One region of the Streptacidiphilus cavernicola genome, then DNA from elsewhere that is predicted to be linked to it. Evidence: riboswitches for the same ligand, from Rfam matches in the RefSeq annotation. Region 1 holds a riboswitch; the other holds the start of a gene.

Evidence for each region. Region 1 has a riboswitch for glycine ahead of gcvP (aminomethyl-transferring glycine dehydrogenase). Riboswitches for the same ligand answer to the same signal wherever they lie in the genome.
Region 2: it holds a riboswitch for glycine, as region 1 does, so the genes downstream of both, gcvT (glycine cleavage system aminomethyltransferase GcvT) here and gcvP (aminomethyl-transferring glycine dehydrogenase) in region 1, are expected to answer to the same signal.

Annotation. Positions count from the first base shown of each region.
Region 1 covers NZ_JBHFAB010000032.1:7,070-15,081, reverse strand. Annotated here, with positions in the region: gene gcvP (aminomethyl-transferring glycine dehydrogenase) at 1-893, opposite strand, end outside; glycine riboswitch at 947-1,050, opposite strand; glycine riboswitch at 1,051-1,142, opposite strand; gene ACEZDE_RS30620 (PRC and DUF2382 domain-containing protein) at 1,349-2,650, shown strand; gene ACEZDE_RS30615 (DNA polymerase IV) at 2,711-4,471, opposite strand; gene ACEZDE_RS30610 (mycothiol transferase) at 4,542-5,081, opposite strand; gene ACEZDE_RS30605 (SanA/YdcF family protein) at 5,093-5,698, opposite strand; gene ACEZDE_RS30600 (MerR family transcriptional regulator) at 5,876-6,583, opposite strand; gene ACEZDE_RS30595 (bifunctional nuclease family protein) at 6,807-7,280, opposite strand; gene ftsR (transcriptional regulator FtsR) at 7,353-8,012, opposite strand, start outside.
Region 2 covers NZ_JBHFAB010000024.1:72,091-80,102, reverse strand. Annotated here, with positions in the region: gene ACEZDE_RS26915 (ABC transporter permease) at 1-970, opposite strand, end outside; gene ACEZDE_RS26910 (enhanced serine sensitivity protein SseB C-terminal domain-containing protein) at 1,482-2,231, opposite strand; gene ACEZDE_RS26905 (enhanced serine sensitivity protein SseB) at 2,281-3,078, opposite strand; glycine riboswitch at 3,258-3,372, shown strand; gene gcvT (glycine cleavage system aminomethyltransferase GcvT) at 3,572-4,708, shown strand; gene gcvH (glycine cleavage system protein GcvH) at 4,859-5,236, shown strand; gene glyA (serine hydroxymethyltransferase) at 5,265-6,533, shown strand; gene ACEZDE_RS26885 (L-serine ammonia-lyase) at 6,765-8,012, shown strand, end outside.

The sequences.
Region 1 (8,012 bases):
CTGCGGGCGTACTCGGCGCGGACCGCCATGTAGCCGGCGTGCGGCCCGCCGAAGCCCATCGGGACGCCGAAGCGCTGGGTGGTGCCGATCGCGATGTCCGCGCCGAGCGAGCCGGGGGAGGCGATCAGGGTCAGCGCCAGCAGGTCGGCGGCCACCGCGACGATCGCGCCGAGGCCGTGCGCCTGCGCGATCACCGGCGCGAGGTCGCGGACCGCGCCGGACGCGCCCGGGTACTGCAGCAGCACGCCGAAGACGCCGCGCTCGGCCAGCTCCGCCGGGATGCCCGCGCTGAGGTCGGCGACCACGGTCTCCACGCCCGCCGGGACGGCGCGGGTCCGGATCACCGCGACGGTCTGCGGCAGGGTGTCCGCGTCGATCACGAAGACGCCGCCCTTGACCTTGCCGACCCGGCGGGCCAGCGCGACCGCCTCGGCCGCGGCGGTGCCCTCGTCCAGCAGCGAGGCGCCGGAGGTGGGCAGCCCGGTGAGGTCGGCCACCACGGTCTGGAAGTTGATCAGCGCTTCGAGCCGCCCCTGCGAGATCTCCGGCTGGTACGGCGTGTACGCGGTGTACCAGGACGGGTTCTCCAGCACGTTGCGGAGGATCACCGGCGGGGTGAAGGTGCCGTGGTAGCCGAGTCCGATCATGGGGCGCAGCACCTGGTTGCGCCCGGCCAGCTCGCGCAGCTCGGCCAGCACCTCGGCCTCGGAGCGGGCGGCGGGCAGGTCCAGCGCCTCCAGGCTGCGGATCGCGGCCGGGACGGCGGCGGCGGTCAGCTCGTCCAGGCTGCTGTAGCCGACCTGGGCCAGCATCTTGGCCTGCGCGTCGGCGTCGGGCCCGATGTGCCGGTGCTCGAACAGCGACTGGTCGAAGGGGGAAGTCGGGGAGCTCATGGCGGGGAAGCCTCCTGGTCGGACCCGAGTGGCACAGTGGGTGTGCCGGGACGACCTCCCCCTCTGTCATGTGAACCTGAGAGCTTCACCGGCCGAGGCCGGTTTTCACCGTCGGTGAGCGGCCGTGCTGGACGGACCGCTGCTTTCCAGAGTTGACCTCGCGCGCACGGTACGGATGCCTGAGAGATTCCGGGGAGGAGTTGCTCCTTCGGCGCCGCGGCGGTGCACGGACTCTCCCGCGCGCGCTCGACCGGTCACCGCCAAGACTATCAGCGTGCCCCATGCCGAGCTCGAATGGCCCAGCGACACACCCGCACGGCAGCCCAGCGCTCGACAAATCGATCTTTGTGCCTTTTCGTATGAGTTGACCAGTATTGCCCTGAGTGGCTGCGCGCGTGCGCGATCGGACGGCGCGATCGGACAGGGCGCATCCCCGCCGTGAGGAGTGGACGAGCGTGCAGACCGATATCGACCCCAGGGACCTGATCGGCCACAAGGCCGTGGACCGCAACGGCGACAAGATCGGCACCGTCGACGAGGTGTACCTCGACGACGCCTCCGGCCGTCCCGAGTGGGCCGCGGTCCGCACCGGACTGTTCGGCCGCGACGCCTTCGTTCCACTGACCAGCAGCGAGTTCGTCAGCGACGAACTGCGCGTCCCCTACGACAAGTCCCAGGTGAAGGACTCCCCCGACTTCGGCGTGGGCCAGCACCTCTCACCCGAGCAGGAGCTGCAGCTCTACCGCTACTACGGCCTGGACGTGCCGGAGGGCAACGGCAAGTCCGGTGCGGGCGAGGCAGCGGCCAAGGGCTCCCCGGCCGCTGCCGCGCCGGGCAGCGCGGCTGCGGCGACCGGCACCGCGGGCGCCGCCGCCCCGGCCGCTGCCGCCGCCGCTGTCGCCGCGACCGCCTCGGGTACCGACGGACGCACCCCGATCGCCCCGCCCGCCCCGGCCAGGACCCAGCCCGCCGAGGCCGTCGGCCGCCCGGCCCCGGCCGCCGCGGACACCAGCCGCACCGCCGCCTTCATGGCGTCCCCGTCGTCGGCGCAGTCCGCCCCGGCCGAGCCGACCCCCTCGCTGGCCAAGGCCGCGCCGCGCCCCGACCCGCTGACCGACCCGCTCACGGATCCGCTCAGCGACCCGCTCCCCCGCGCCGCCGCGCAGAGCGCGGACACCGGCTCGACCGGGGAGTCGCTGGGCGACCTCTCCCGGACCGCGGTGCCGGAGCCGATCGAGTTCGTCTGCCGCGAGGAGCGGCTGGACGTCTCCACCGAGTGGCGCGTCCTCGGCCGTGCCCGGCTGCGCAAGTACGTCACGGCCGAGCAGGTGGAGCGCCGGGTGCCGGTGATCCGGGAGCGGATCAGGGTCGAGCGGGTCCCGGTCGGCGCGGAGGAGCGGGCCCAGCTGACCGAGCAGGAGATCGCCGAGAGCACCGAGGAGGTCACCCTGCACGAGCAGCGCGTCGTGGTCCGCAAGGCGATCGTCCCGGTGGAGCGGATCCGGCTGGTGACCGAGCGGGTCACCGAGGAGGAGATCGTCCGGGACGAGCTGCACCGGGAGCACATCCAGGTGCTGGACAACACCCGCCCGACCGGGCCGACCCCGGTGCCCGGCACCGGCCAGCCGACTGCGGCCGGGCAGTCGCCGCAGTCTCCGCAGTCGCAGCCGGGATCGTCGACCGGTTCCGCGCCGTCGGTTCCGTCCTCGACCCCGCCCGGCCGCCCGGACCTGCCCGGCCACGCCATCGGCGCCTGAGGCCCTGACTGAGGCCCTGCCGAACCCTCGTCCGATCCCGCCCGCGGGGCCGCGTGTGCGCTACGCGGCCCCGCGGGCGATCGTCGGCGGGTCCGCGGGCTCCAGCGCCGGGTCGTCCACCGCGAAGGTGCGGACCCGGCCCGGCTGCTCGGCCCACGGCAGCTCGAACCGGACGGTCACCCGCCCCACCCCGCTGCCCTGCACCCAGCCGGGGCCGTACTCGACGTGGGTGACGTCCTGACCGGGCATCCAACGCCGCCCGGCGACCCGACTGCTCCCGGGATGAAACCCCCGCGGCCCCGCGGGTCCGCCGTACGCGGCCTCGTCGTCCGCGGTGGCTACGCCGGTCACAGCGGCCATGACAGCCCCGGCATCCCCGATCACGGCGTCCCCGGTCACGGCAGCCCCGGCGTCGCCACTGCCCGCACCGCCGGGACGGCCCGTGCCTGAGCCGCGAACGTTTCCCGCGCCCGGCCCCGCCCCGGCCGACCCCGTGTCCGGTCCGCCGGTCACCGCCCGCCCGACCGCCTCCGCCTCGGCACCAGCGGCGCCCCCGAGCCGGGCACCCCCCACCGCATCCCGACCGCCCCCCGCCCCGCCGACCGTCTCCGCCCCAGCCGCACCGCCCCTCGCCGCCTCCGCGTCCCGCGCCTGCGCAGCCTCCGCCGCCGCGACCTCCGCCTCCAGCTCCGCGAAGCGTTCCTCCTCGGCCTCCCGCAAGGCCTGGGCCTGGGCAAACAGGTCCTCCTGGGTGAAGTCGGCGAGGCCGGACACGCCGACCCCCAGCAGCCGCACGCCCCCGGTCAGCTCCACCTGTTCCAGCAGCCGCCGGGCCATCGACGCGATCACCAGCGGGTCGTCGGTGGGCGCGGGCAGCGTCTCGGAGCGGGTCAGCGTGGAGAAGTCGAACCGGCGCACCTTGATCACCACGGTCCGGCCGGACCTCCCCGCCGCCCGCAGCCGCCGCACGCACCGTTCGGCGAGCCGGTCCAGCTCGGCCCTGATCCGCTCCCGGTCGGCGAGGTCCACCTCGAACGTGTCCTCCACCGAGACCGACTTGGCGTCCCGCTCGGCCACCACCGCGCGCTCGTCCACCCCCAGCGCCAGGGCGTGCACGCCGACCCCGTGCGCCCGTCCCAGCAGCCGGACCAGCTCGTCCTGCGAGGTGGCGGCGACCTCGGCGACCCGGGTGATGCCGAACCGGCGCAGCGTCTCCGCCGTCGCCGGGCCGACCCCGGGCAGCGCGCGCACCGGCAGCGGGTCCAGCACCTCGCGCTCCCGGCCCGGCTCGATCAGCACCAGGCCGTCCGGCTTGGCCTGCTCAGAGGCGATCTTGGCGAGGAACTTGGTGCCGGACAGGCCGACCGAGGCGGTCAGCCCGACCCCGGCCAGGATGTCGGCCCGCAGGTCCTCGGACAGCGCCCGCGCCAGCGCCGCGCCGCCCACCGGACCGCTCTCGCGCAGCAGTTCGCCGTAGGGGCCGGCCTCCAGGTCGACGAAGGCCTCGTCCAGGCTGAGCGGCTCGACCAGCGGGGACAGCTGCCGGAGCAGGCCCATCACGAACTCGCTGACCTGCCGGTAGAGCTCGAACCTGGGGATCAGGAAGGCCGCGTTGGGGCAGCGCCGCCGGGCCTGCGCCATCGGCATCGCCGAGTGCACCCCGAAGACCCGGGCCTCGTAGGAGGCGGTGGCGACCACGCCGCGCCCGCCCAGGCCGCCGACCACCACCGGCTTTCCGCGCAGGCTGGGCTTGGACGCCTGCTCCACCGAGGCGAAGAAGGCGTCCATGTCCAGGTGGAGGATCGACGGAAGCTCCCGCATGCCCCGATCATCGCGCACCGCACTGACAGTCGGCCTCAGCCGCGAGCACTCCGGACGGAGCCGTTCCGGTTCACTCGCCGACCAGGCCGTCCACCGACTCCCGGATCAGGTCGGCGTGGCCGATGTGCCGGGCGTACTCCTCGATCAGGTCGATCAGGATCCGCCGCAGGTTGGGGGACTCCCCGGCCGCGGTGCTGAACCGGCCCGGCTGCTCGGGCCCGCCACTGCTCAGCGCCTGCTCCAGCACCGCGCGGGAGCGGGCCACCGCGTCCTGCCAGAGCGCCATCAGCTGCTCCGGGCTGTCCTCGGCGGCCGTGCGCCACTCCCAGTCCGGGTCGGCGTCCCAGTCCACCGCGTCCCACGGGGCCTCCGGGGCCCGCGCCAGCAGCAGCCGGGAGAAGTGGGTGCCCTCGACCGCGGCCAGGTGCTTGAGCAGCCCGCCCAGGGTCACCGAGGAGACGCCGACAGTCGCGGTCAGCCCGGCCCGGTCCAGGCCGCCGCACTTCCAGGCCAGGGTCGCCCGCAGCCGCTCCAGCGAGCCCGTGAGGGCGGCGGCCTCGTCGCCGGCGAGCGGGGGTTCCGGCCTGCCGTGCTCATCCAGTTCGGTCATGGCCGGTGAGTCTAACGAGGCAGTCGCGCCAGGGTGTCCACCTTCGGACCGAGCAGCGAGGGGTCGGGCCGGAGGGCCGCCTGCAGCGCCGCCTCGCCCGCCGCCGGAAGCTCCCGCACCTCGCCGTAGTACCAGGTCGCGTCGTGCGGCTCGTCGACGGCAATGCCGTAGGAGTCGATCCCGGCCGCCTCGCACAGCGCGACCGCCCGGCGGATGTGGAAGCCCTGGCTGACCAGGATCGCCCGGTCCACCCCGAAGATCCGGTGCGCCCTGGCGCAGGAGTCCCAGGTGTCGAAGCCGGCGTAGTCGCGAACCACCCGGTCGGCCGGGACCCCGTGCTGGACCAGGTAGGTCCGCATCGCGTCCGGCTCGTCGTAGCCGACGTGCCCGTTGTCCCCGGTCACCAGCAGCGCCTTGACCTTCCCGGCCCGGTAGAGGGCGAGCCCGGCGTCCAGCCGGTGGGCCAGGTAGGGGGACGGCGTGCCGTTCACCAGCCCGGCGCCGAAGACCACCGCAACCGGGGCGCTCGGCGCGTCGGCCACGGTGCGCAGCCGACCGCCCTCGGCGACGTAGAGCCAGGCCGGGGGCAGCGACACCAGTACCGCCAAGACCACCAGCGCCTGGAAGGCCCGCCGCTGCCCGCGCCGGGTCCGCAGGGCCGCGGCCCACCGCCGACCCGGGCCACCGCCCGAACCGACCCACGCCCGCCCAAGCCCGCGCGGCCACGCCGCCATCCCGACCCCCAGCTGTCGTCCGCGCCCCGTTTCGGGGCTCTGACGACTGCGGACGCCGGTTCAGCCCGCGCGGTTGCGCCGACGTGCGAGTTCGTCGCCGGGATCGAAGCCGACCAGGGTCTCGCCGGTGTCGGCGCGCTCCCCGTGCAGCCGCCCGAGCGCTGTCTCCAGCTCGCGCCAGACCGCGCCCAGCGCGATGCCGAACACCCCCTGGCCGCCCTGCAGCAGTTCCACCAACTGGTCCGGCGAGGTGCACTGGTAGACCGAGGCGCCGTCGCTCATCAGGGTGATCCCGGACAGGTCCGGCTCGCCGCAGGCCCGCAGGTGGACCACGGCCGCCCGGATGCTCTGCAGCGAGACGCCCGCGTCCAGCAGCCGCTTGACCACCTTGAGCAGCAGCACGTCGATGAAGCCGTAGAGCCGCTGGGTGCCCGAGCCCTGCGCCGCCCGGACGGTCGGCTCGACCAACCCGGTCCTGGCCCAGTAGTCCAGCTGGCGGTAGGTGATCCCGGCCGCCGCACAGGCGGTGGGGCCGCGGTAGCCGATCAGCCCGTCGCCCTGCTCGGCTGCGCCGAGCGGCTCGGGGGTGATGGCCTCCTCGGGCGCCGCGCCGCCCTGGCCCGGAACCATCGGGACCTGACCGGGGGTCATCGGGGGGACGGCCTCCCAGCCGGGGCGGGCTGACCTGGCGGTCCGCCGCGCGCCGCGCGGCCCGGGGTGGAGCGGGCAGGAGCCACCTGCGGCCGTGCTGTCGCCGGTGCTGCTCACGCGGCCCTCCGTCCACTCGTCTCGCGGAAGCGTCACCGGAAGGCGCGGGGTGGCGCACTCCGGACGTCCACACCCGACGTTAGGCAGTTGCCAGAGGCGCGTCAACGATCGCCACGCTCGGCATGGCGGGTGATGTCAGTCCGACGAGTGGTTTAGCGTGCCCTGTCCCGGGGTACGGCGTCCCGAATGGGCGTTTCCCGGTCGCGGCCGGGGACCGGCCGGGCTACTGGTTGCTGCTGCCGAAGTCCTCCGGCGAGATCTGGTCCAGGAACTCCCGGAACCGCTCGACCTCGTCCTCCTGCTCGTCCGGGATGGCGATCCCGGCCTCGTCGAGCACCCCGTCGCTGCCGTAGATCGGCGCCCCGGTGCGCAGCGCCAGCGCTATGGCGTCGGACGGGCGCGCGCTCACCTCCACCCCGCTGGCGAAGACCAGTTCGGCGTAGAACACGCCCTCCCGCAGGTCGGTGATCCGCACCTCGGTGAGCTGCTGCCCGACCGCCTCCAGCACATTCCGGAAGAGGTCGTGCGTGAGCGGCCGGACCGGGGTCATGCCCTGCTGCGCGAAGGCGATCGCGGTGGCCTCCCCGGGGCCGATCCAGATGGGGAGGTAGCGGTCGCCGCCGACTTCGCGCAACAGCACGATCGGCTGGTTCGACGGCATCTCCACCCTGACACCCACGACGTCTAGCTCGTTCACACCCGCAACCCTAGGGCGCTGGGCCGGGATACTCCAGTTCTCCCGAGCCCGACCACCGCCGCGGCCCGCGTCTCAGGCCCCCGGACGGGCCCGCAACCCTGCCTGCACCAGCGCCGCGTGCAGCCGCACCGAGAGGCTCGCCAGCTCCCGCGCCAGTGCCGCCGCATGGGCCCGGGTCTGCGGGTTGCGGTGCCGCCGCAGCGGCGCGACCACCTGTTCCACCAGGCCCACCTCGCGGTCGGCGGCGGCCTTCACCGCGCGCAGGTGCCGCGGTTCGAGCCCGAACCGGCCCAACTCCGCGACCAGTCGGGCGACCTGCAGCATCTCCGGGTCGAATCCGCCGTCCGGGGTGGCCGCGACCAGCCCGTAGGACTCCCAGTCGGCCAACTGCTGCTCGGCCACCCCGGCCGCCGCCAGCAGCTCCGCCCGGCCCAGCCGCGGGCCCGGCACGAACGCCTCCGCGCCCACCGGCTCGACCTCGGCCGACGGGTCGGCCACCGCCGCGAGCTCGGTGCCGGGAAGCGCCGGCGGCGCCTCGCCCGCGTCCATGGCGTCCAGGTGCTCCCTGATCACCCGCAGCGGCAGGTAGTGGTCGCGCTGCATCCGCAGCACGTACGCCAGCCTGCCGACGTCGTCACGGCTGAACTTCCGGTAGCCGGACGGGGTCCGCCGCGGCTCGACCAGCCGCTCCGCCTCCAGGAAGCGGATCTTGGAGATGGTGACCTCGGGGAA
Region 2 (8,012 bases), on a different contig from region 1:
GACCGTCGCCGAACAGGTTGAAGGCGAGGACGGTGATGAAGATCGCCAGGCCCGGGATGACGAGGTCGGGCAGGTCGATCGTGTAGTACTGGGTCGCGTCCGAGAGCATCTGCCCCCAGGAGGGCGTCGGGGGCTCCACACCCACGCCGAGGAAGCTCAGCGCCGCCTCGTTGAGGATGTTGGTCGGGATCATCAGGGTGGTGTAGACGAGGATCGGGGCGACCAGGTTGGGCAGCAGTTCCTTGATCAGGATGTGGATCCGGCCGGCCCCGAGGCTGCGGGCCGCCTCCACGAACTCCCGCTCCCGCAGGGACAGGGTCTGCCCCCTGACGATGCGTCCGATGTAGGGCCAGCCGAAGAAGCCGATCACGAAGATCAGCACCAGGACCCTCGGGGTGCTGCCCCCCATGCCGAAGATCTTCGCCGGGACCACCGAGACCAGCGCGATCGAGAAGAGCAGCTGCGGGAACGAGAGCAGCACGTCCATCGAGCGGCTGACCACGGTGTCGACCCAGCCGCCGAGGAAGCCGGCGGCCATGCCCAGCAGTACGCCGATGACCACGGCCAGCGCCGCCGCCCCGAAGGCGACGATCAGCGAGACCTGGGCCCCGTAGACGACGCGGGCGAAGATGTCGCGGCCGTTGCTCGGCTCCAGGCCGAGCCAGTGCGAGCCGCTGATGCCGCCGAGGAAGCCCTTGGGCAGGCCGATCCCCAGGTCCCCGATGTCCAGCTGGTCGGAGTGGAAGTCGTCCGGGTTCTGGCCCTCGATCCGGACCAGCAGCGGAGCGAGGATGCCCACCAGGATCAGCAGCAGGACCACCACGCCGCCGCCGAGGGCCACCTTGTCGCGCTTGAGGCGCTCCCAGGCGATCCGGCCGGGCGAGCGGCCGACGATCTTCTCGGGCGCGACCGTGGGGTCGGCGGTGACCTCCAGGGTCGCGGTTCCGGAGTCGTGAAGTGGCGCAGTCATGAGTGGAGAGACCCCCAAGCCGGTGGTGACCGGCACACGGTGCCCGGTCGACCCGCCAGGTCGTGAGTCCTGGTCAGGACGCGGACCGATCGACGTGGTCGAAGTTCACAGTTGGTGCCAAGTGCTGTGGAACGGGATTGCGGTGACGATGCATCAGACATTTGCTGACATGCAGTGACGAACCGGACATCCTGGCTCCCCGTTCCGCTGCCGCATCTGCGTCACTCTTCAACACGGCGGGAAGCCTTCGCCAGACTCCCCGGTTAAAGGATGCATAACCGTGACCTGCGGAGATACATGATCGCATGGCCCGAATACGCTTCTTCACATGTCCGTTACATGCGCTATGCGCAGCAGATTGACGCGTGTAGACGACATTCCCGCAGGTCAGGCGCACAATTGTCACCACTGCCCCGAGTGTCATGGCACCGCGGGCAGCCGGAACCACCGGCTCCGAGGACCGGTTCACGGCGTCGGGTTCATGGCGCCGGGTTCGGCGTCGGGTGAACCGTCAGAGCCGCGGGTAGCCGTATCCGCCGCCGGTCACCGGGCGGTCGAAGAAGGGCAGCGCGCGGACCTGGAGCCAGAGCGCCACCGGGTCGAACGGGTCGGACATCGCCACCGTGGACACCGCCACCCCCTCCGGGGCGCCGGGCAGGGCGTGCCGCATCATCTGCCGCACCGACTCCACCGCGGGCGGGCTGGAGTCGTACAGGTCCAGACCGATCACCAGGTACGGGCTGCCCCAGGCGGGTTCGACCCAGGCCCGGCGCAGCGAGCGGACCGCGGGGGTGCCGTGGGCCGCCTGGTTCAGCAGCGCGTAGAAGCGGTCGGCGGGGACGGCGGGCTCGCTGATCCGCAGCGGACCGGCCGGCAGCCGGTCCAGGCCACCGGCGATCCGGCGCAGGTCGGCCCAGGGCAGGCCGACCCCGCCGCCGGGCTGATGCGGGTTCAGCCACAGCCCCCAGCGCTCGCGGTAGAGCGCGGCGGCGATCTCCCGCCCGGGGCTGACCTGGTACGCGCGGCTCCAGCCGCTGGCGGCGAGCTGCTCCGGCGAGGTCACGCAGGGCGCGTAGCCCGCGCCGCCGACCTCCATGTTCCCGTACTGGGCGTCGGGACGGCCGGGTTCGCCGTGCCAGAGCAGCATCCAGACCTGGCCGTCGCCGACCGCGCGGAGCAGCGACTCGTAGGTGTCGAACCGTCCCGGCGCGACCTCGCGCAGAGCCTGCTCGATGGCGCCCCCGCCGCCTGACTGGACCACTGCTACCCGCTCCCCTGGCCGTGCCGCGCCGTGCGTTCGAACGGCAAGCCTAGTGCCCGGAGCGGTCGCGTTCGAAGAACGGGGCGACCGACATCCGCATCCAGTCACCGACCGGGTCGTAGGCGGAGTCGAGCAGGACCACGTCCAGCGCCCAGGGCAGCGGCTCCGCGCCGAGCGCCCGGCCCAGCGCGGCCACCACGGCGTCCCGCAGCTCCGGGGTCTCCGGCAGCGCGCGGTCCAACTCGACCCCGACGAACAGCTTCTCCGGCTCGGCCTCGACCTGCGCCAGCACCCGACGGGCCGTCAGCACCAGCCCGGTGCCCGCGAGTTCGTTGACCGCGGCGGCGAGGAAGCCGAGCGGCTCCTCATGGGGCTCCGGCTGGCGCAGGCCGACCCTGGCGCCCTCCGGCAGCGGGGCGCCGTGCGAACCGACCACCGGTCCGGCCACGACCGCGCCCGCCCGCAGCTCGACCACCCCGGCCGCGGGGATCGGGATGCCCACCGCGCCCTCCGGGTTGACCACGATGCCGACGCCCAGCGGCATCCCCAGCGCCAGCTCGTGCACCGGGGCGACGGTGAACGCCATGTTCCCGGCGATCCGGCGGAACTGGTCCTCGGAGCTGAACACCGGCACGAAGGGCTGTCCGGCCAGCTCGGTGGTCGGCAGCGCCAGCGTCCCGCCGTCCGGGCCGCGGCCGCCGGGCAGCGGGACCCAGACCTGGCTCCGCCGCAGCACCTCCACCACCCGGGGGGTCGCCCCCGGGTCGCCGACCGCGGCGACCAGCACCCGCTCCAGCTCGTTCGCGGGCCAGCCCTGGGCCTGCGCCGGGATCGTCGGGTGCTGCATCTGTCTGCTACCGCCGTTCGCTCTGCCGTTCGCTCTGCCGTGCGCTCTGCCGTGTCGTCGCCGCACGGTCGTGCCCGCAGGCCAGGGTAGCGGGAGGGCCGGGCCGGGTCAGCGTGTCGCACGGTCCGGGGGCCGGGCATGCCATGATGGGCGCGGTCCACAACTTCACACAGGCCGTTTCAGCCCGCGCGGGAGAGCCAGGCCGTCCCCCGGACCCGTCCGGAGGGGCGCAGTCGGCGCCGAAGGAGCAAGCCCTCCCCGGAATCTCTCAGGCACAGCTACCGCACGGGTGAGGCATATCTGGAAAGCGGCCGGCGCGCTCCTCGGAGCAGCGAGCCCGGCCCACCAACGGTGCAAGCCGCACCCCGCCCGCCCCCGACCCGCCGCTCGCGGCACCGCCCCGGGGCCGGACGGACGCGGTGAAGCTCTCAGGTCGCAGCGACAGAGGGGGAGCCCTGCCGCAGCATGTCCTTGAGAGCTTAGGAGCGCCCCCATGAGCCTGCGACACACCGCACTCGACACCCTCCATCGCGCCCTCGGCGCGACCATGACCGACTTCGCCGGCTGGGACATGCCGCTGCGGTACGGCAGCGAGCGCGAGGAGCACATCGCCGTCCGTACCCGGGCCGGGCTGTTCGACCTCTCCCACATGGGCGAGATCGCCGTGGTCGGCCCGCAGGCCGGGGAACTGCTGGACCACGCGCTGGTCGGCTTCGTCTCCGCGCTCGGCCTGAACCGCGCCCGCTACACCATGATCTGCGCCGAGGACGGCGGCATCCTGGACGACCTGATCGTCTACCGCACCGACCAGGACGCGTTCCTGGTCGTCGCCAACGCCTCCAACGCCCAGTTGGTGCTGGACCAGCTGACCGCCCGCGCGGAGGGCTTCGACGCCGTCGTACGGGACGACCGGGACGCCTACGCGCTGATCGCGATCCAGGGCCCGGAGGCCACCGCGATCCTGGCCTCGCTCACCGACGCGGACCTGCCGGGGCTGAAGTACTACACCTGCCTCCCCGCCACCGTGGCCGGCCGTCCGGCGCTGCTGGCCAGGACCGGCTACACCGGCGAGGACGGCTTCGAGCTGTTCACCGCCCCCGGCGACGCCGAGCACCTGTGGTCCGCGCTGTCCGCCGCGGGCGCCCCGGCCGGGCTGGTCCCGTGCGGGCTCTCCTGCCGCGACACGCTGCGGCTGGAGGCCGGGATGCCGCTGTACGGGCACGAGCTGAGCACCGCGCTCACCCCCTTCGACGCCGGGCTCGGCCGGGTGGTCCGCTTCGACAAGACCACCAACGGCGGCGCGTTCGTCGGCCGGGCCGCGCTGGAGAAGGCCGCGGCCGAGTCCGCGGTGCCGGCCGGGGGCAGCGGGAAGGGACGGGTGCTGGTCGGCCTGGTCTCCTCCGGCCGCCGGGTGCCGCGCGCCGAGATGGACGTGGTCTCGGCCGAGGACGGCACGGTGATCGGCTCGGTCACCTCCGGCGCCCCGTCGCCGACCCTCGGCAAGCCGATCGCCATGGCCTACGTCGACACCGCGCACGCCGAGCCCGGCAGCACCGTCGCGGTGGACGTCCGCGGCACCCGCGAGCCGGTCGAGGTGGTCGCCCTGCCGTTCTACCGCCGCGCCCGCTGAGCCGCGGCGCCCTCGCCGGGCCGGGCCCTCCCGCCCGCCGAGCTGCCGCACTCCCGCCGGGCCGGGCCCTCCCGCCCGCCCGCCGACCTGCACCTTCCCGCCTTTTGGTCCGTTTCACCTCGACCACGACCGATCCTGGAGAATCTCCCCATGAGCAACCCCCAGCACCTCACCTACAGCAAGGAACACGAGTGGCTGACCGCCGTCGAGGACGGCGTGGCGACCGTGGGCATCACCGCGTACGCCGCTGACGCGCTCGGCGACGTCGTCTACGTCCAGCTGCCCGACGTCGGCCAGACCGTCACCGCGGGCGAGACCTGCGGCGAGCTGGAGTCGACCAAGTCGGTCAGCGACCTCTACACCCCCGCCACCGGCGAGATCGTCGAGGTCAACCAGGCCGTGGTGGACGACCCCGCGCTGGTGAACTCCGCCCCCTTCGCTGAGGGCTGGCTGTTCAAGATCCGACTGGACGGCGCCCCCGAGGGGCTGCTGACCGCCGAAGAGTACGCCGCCCACACCGGCGCCTGAGCCCGCTTCTGAGGGAAAGACCACCACCATGACGGTTCTGAACCAGTCCCTGCACGCACTCGACCCCGAGGTCGCCGCCGCGGTGGACGCCGAGCTGCACCGCCAGCAGTCCACCCTGGAGATGATCGCCTCCGAGAACTTCGCCCCGGTCGCGGTGCTGGAGGCGCAGGGCTCGGTACTCACCAACAAGTACGCCGAGGGCTACCCCGGCCGCCGCTACTACGGCGGCTGCGAGCACGTCGACGTGGTCGAGCAGCTGGCGATCGACCGGGTCAAGGAGCTGTTCGGGGCCGAGGCCGCGAACGTCCAGCCGCACTCGGGCGCCTCGGCCAACGCCGCCGCGATGTTCGCGCTGATCAAGCCGGGCGACACCATCCTGGGCCTGGACCTGGCCCACGGCGGCCACCTGACCCACGGCATGAAGATCAACTTCTCCGGCAAGCTCTACAACGTGGCCGCGTACCACGTGGACGCCGAGACCAACCTGGTCGACATGGACGAGGTCGAGCGGCTCGCCAAGGAGCACCAGCCGCAGCTGATCATCGCGGGCTGGTCCGCCTACCCGCGGCAGCTCGACTTCGCCGCGTTCCGGCGGATCGCCGACTCGGTCGGCGCGCTGCTGATGGTCGACATGGCGCACTTCGCGGGCCTGGTCGCGGCCGGGCTGCACCCCAACCCGGTGCCCTACGCCGACGTCGTCACCACCACCACGCACAAGACCCTCGGCGGTCCGCGCGGCGGCGTGATCCTGTCCAAGGCCGAGTGGGCCAAGAAGATCAACTCCGCGGTCTTCCCCGGCCAGCAGGGCGGCCCGCTGGAGCACGTGATCGCCGCCAAGGCGGTGGCCTTCAAGGTCGCCGCGACGGACGAGTTCAAGGACCGGCAGACCCGGACCCTGGAAGGCGCCCGGATCCTCGCCGACCGGCTCACCCGCCCCGACGCGGCCGAGGCGGGCGTCTCCGTCCTGTCCGGCGGCACCGACGTGCACCTGGTGCTGGTCGACCTGCGCAAGTCCGAGCTGGACGGCCAGCAGGCCGAGGACCGGCTGCACTCGGTCGGGATCACGGTCAACCGCAACGCCGTGCCGTTCGACCCGCGTCCGCCGATGGTCACCTCCGGCCTGCGGATCGGCGCCCCGGCGCTGGCCACCCGCGGCTTCGGCGCCGAGGACTTCGCCGAGGTCGCCGACGTCATCGCGGAGGCGCTGAAGCCGTCCTTCGACGACGCGGTGCGCGAGGCGCTGGCCGCGAGGGTCGCGGCGCTGGCGGCGAAGCACCCGCTGTACCCGGAGCTGTAGCGCCCCGGCGGGCCGGGGCTCCCCTGGCCCACCGCTCTCCTGCCCCACCGCTCCCTTGCTCGACCGCTCCCTTGCTCGACCGGTACGGACGGCACCCACCATCCGCCGTCCGTTTCCCCGGGGCACCGCGCACACTGGACCAGTGAGCGCGGTGCCCCGCACCACGTACCCCACCGGTACCCACCCGGTACCCCACCGCTCACCCGCACCTCCACAGACAAGGGCGTCACCGTGGCCATCAGCGTCTTCGACCTCTTCTCCATCGGCATCGGGCCGTCCAGCTCGCACACCGTCGGCCCGATGCGGGCGGCCAGGATGTTCGCGCGGCGGCTGAAGTCGGAGAGCGTGCTGGCGCAGACGGTGTCGGTCCGGGCCGAACTGTTCGGCTCGCTCGGCGCGACCGGCCACGGCCACGGCACCCCCAAGGCGGTGCTGCTCGGCCTGGAGGGCAACTCGCCGCGGACCGTCGACATCCTCCAGGCCGACCAGGACGTGGAGCGGATCAAGGCCACCGGGCGGCTGCGGCTGCTCGGCGCCCAGGAGATCGCCTTCGACGCCGACAGCCAGCTGATCCTGCACCGCCGCAGGTCGCTGCCGTACCACGCGAACGGGATGACCCTCTGCGCCTATGACGCGGCCGGCGCCCCGCTGCTGGAGAAGACCTACTACTCGGTCGGCGGCGGCTTCGTGGTGGACCAGGACGCGATCGGCGCGGACCGGGTGAAGCCGGACGACACCGTGCTGCGCTACCCCTTCCGCACCGGTGCCGACCTGCTGCGCTGGTCGTCCGAGACCGGCCTCTCGGTCTCCTCGCTGATGCTGGAGAACGAGAAGGCCTGGCGGACCGAGCCGGAGATCCGGGCCGGGCTGCTGGAGATCTGGCGGGTGATGCAGGAGTGCGTCCGCAACGGCATGAACCACGAGGGCATCCTGCCCGGCGGCCTCAAGGTCCGCCGCCGGGCGGCCCCGGCCTCCCGGGCGCTGCGGGTCGAGGGCATCAGCCCGGCCAACGCGATGGAGTGGGTCACCCTCTACGCGATGGCGGTGAACGAGGAGAACGCCTCCGGCGGCCGGGTGGTGACCGCCCCGACCAACGGCGCGGCCGGGATCATCCCGGCGGTCCTGCACTACTACCTGAACTTCGTCCCCGGCGCGGACGACGACGGCATCGTCCGGTTCATGCTCACCGCCGGCGCCATCGGGATGCTGTTCAAGGAGAACGCCTCCATCTCCGGCGCCGAGGTCGGCTGCCAGGGCGAGGTCGGCTCCGCCTGCTCGATGGCCGCGGGCGGGCTGGCCGAGGTGCTGGGCGGCACCCCGGAGCAGGTCGAGAACGCCGCCGAGATCGGCATCGAGCACAACCTCGGCCTCACCTGCGACCCGGTCGGCGGCCTGGTCCAGATCCCCTGCATCGAACGCAACGGCATGGCCGCCGTCAAGGCGGTGACCGCCGCCCGCATGTCCCTCCGCGGCGACGGC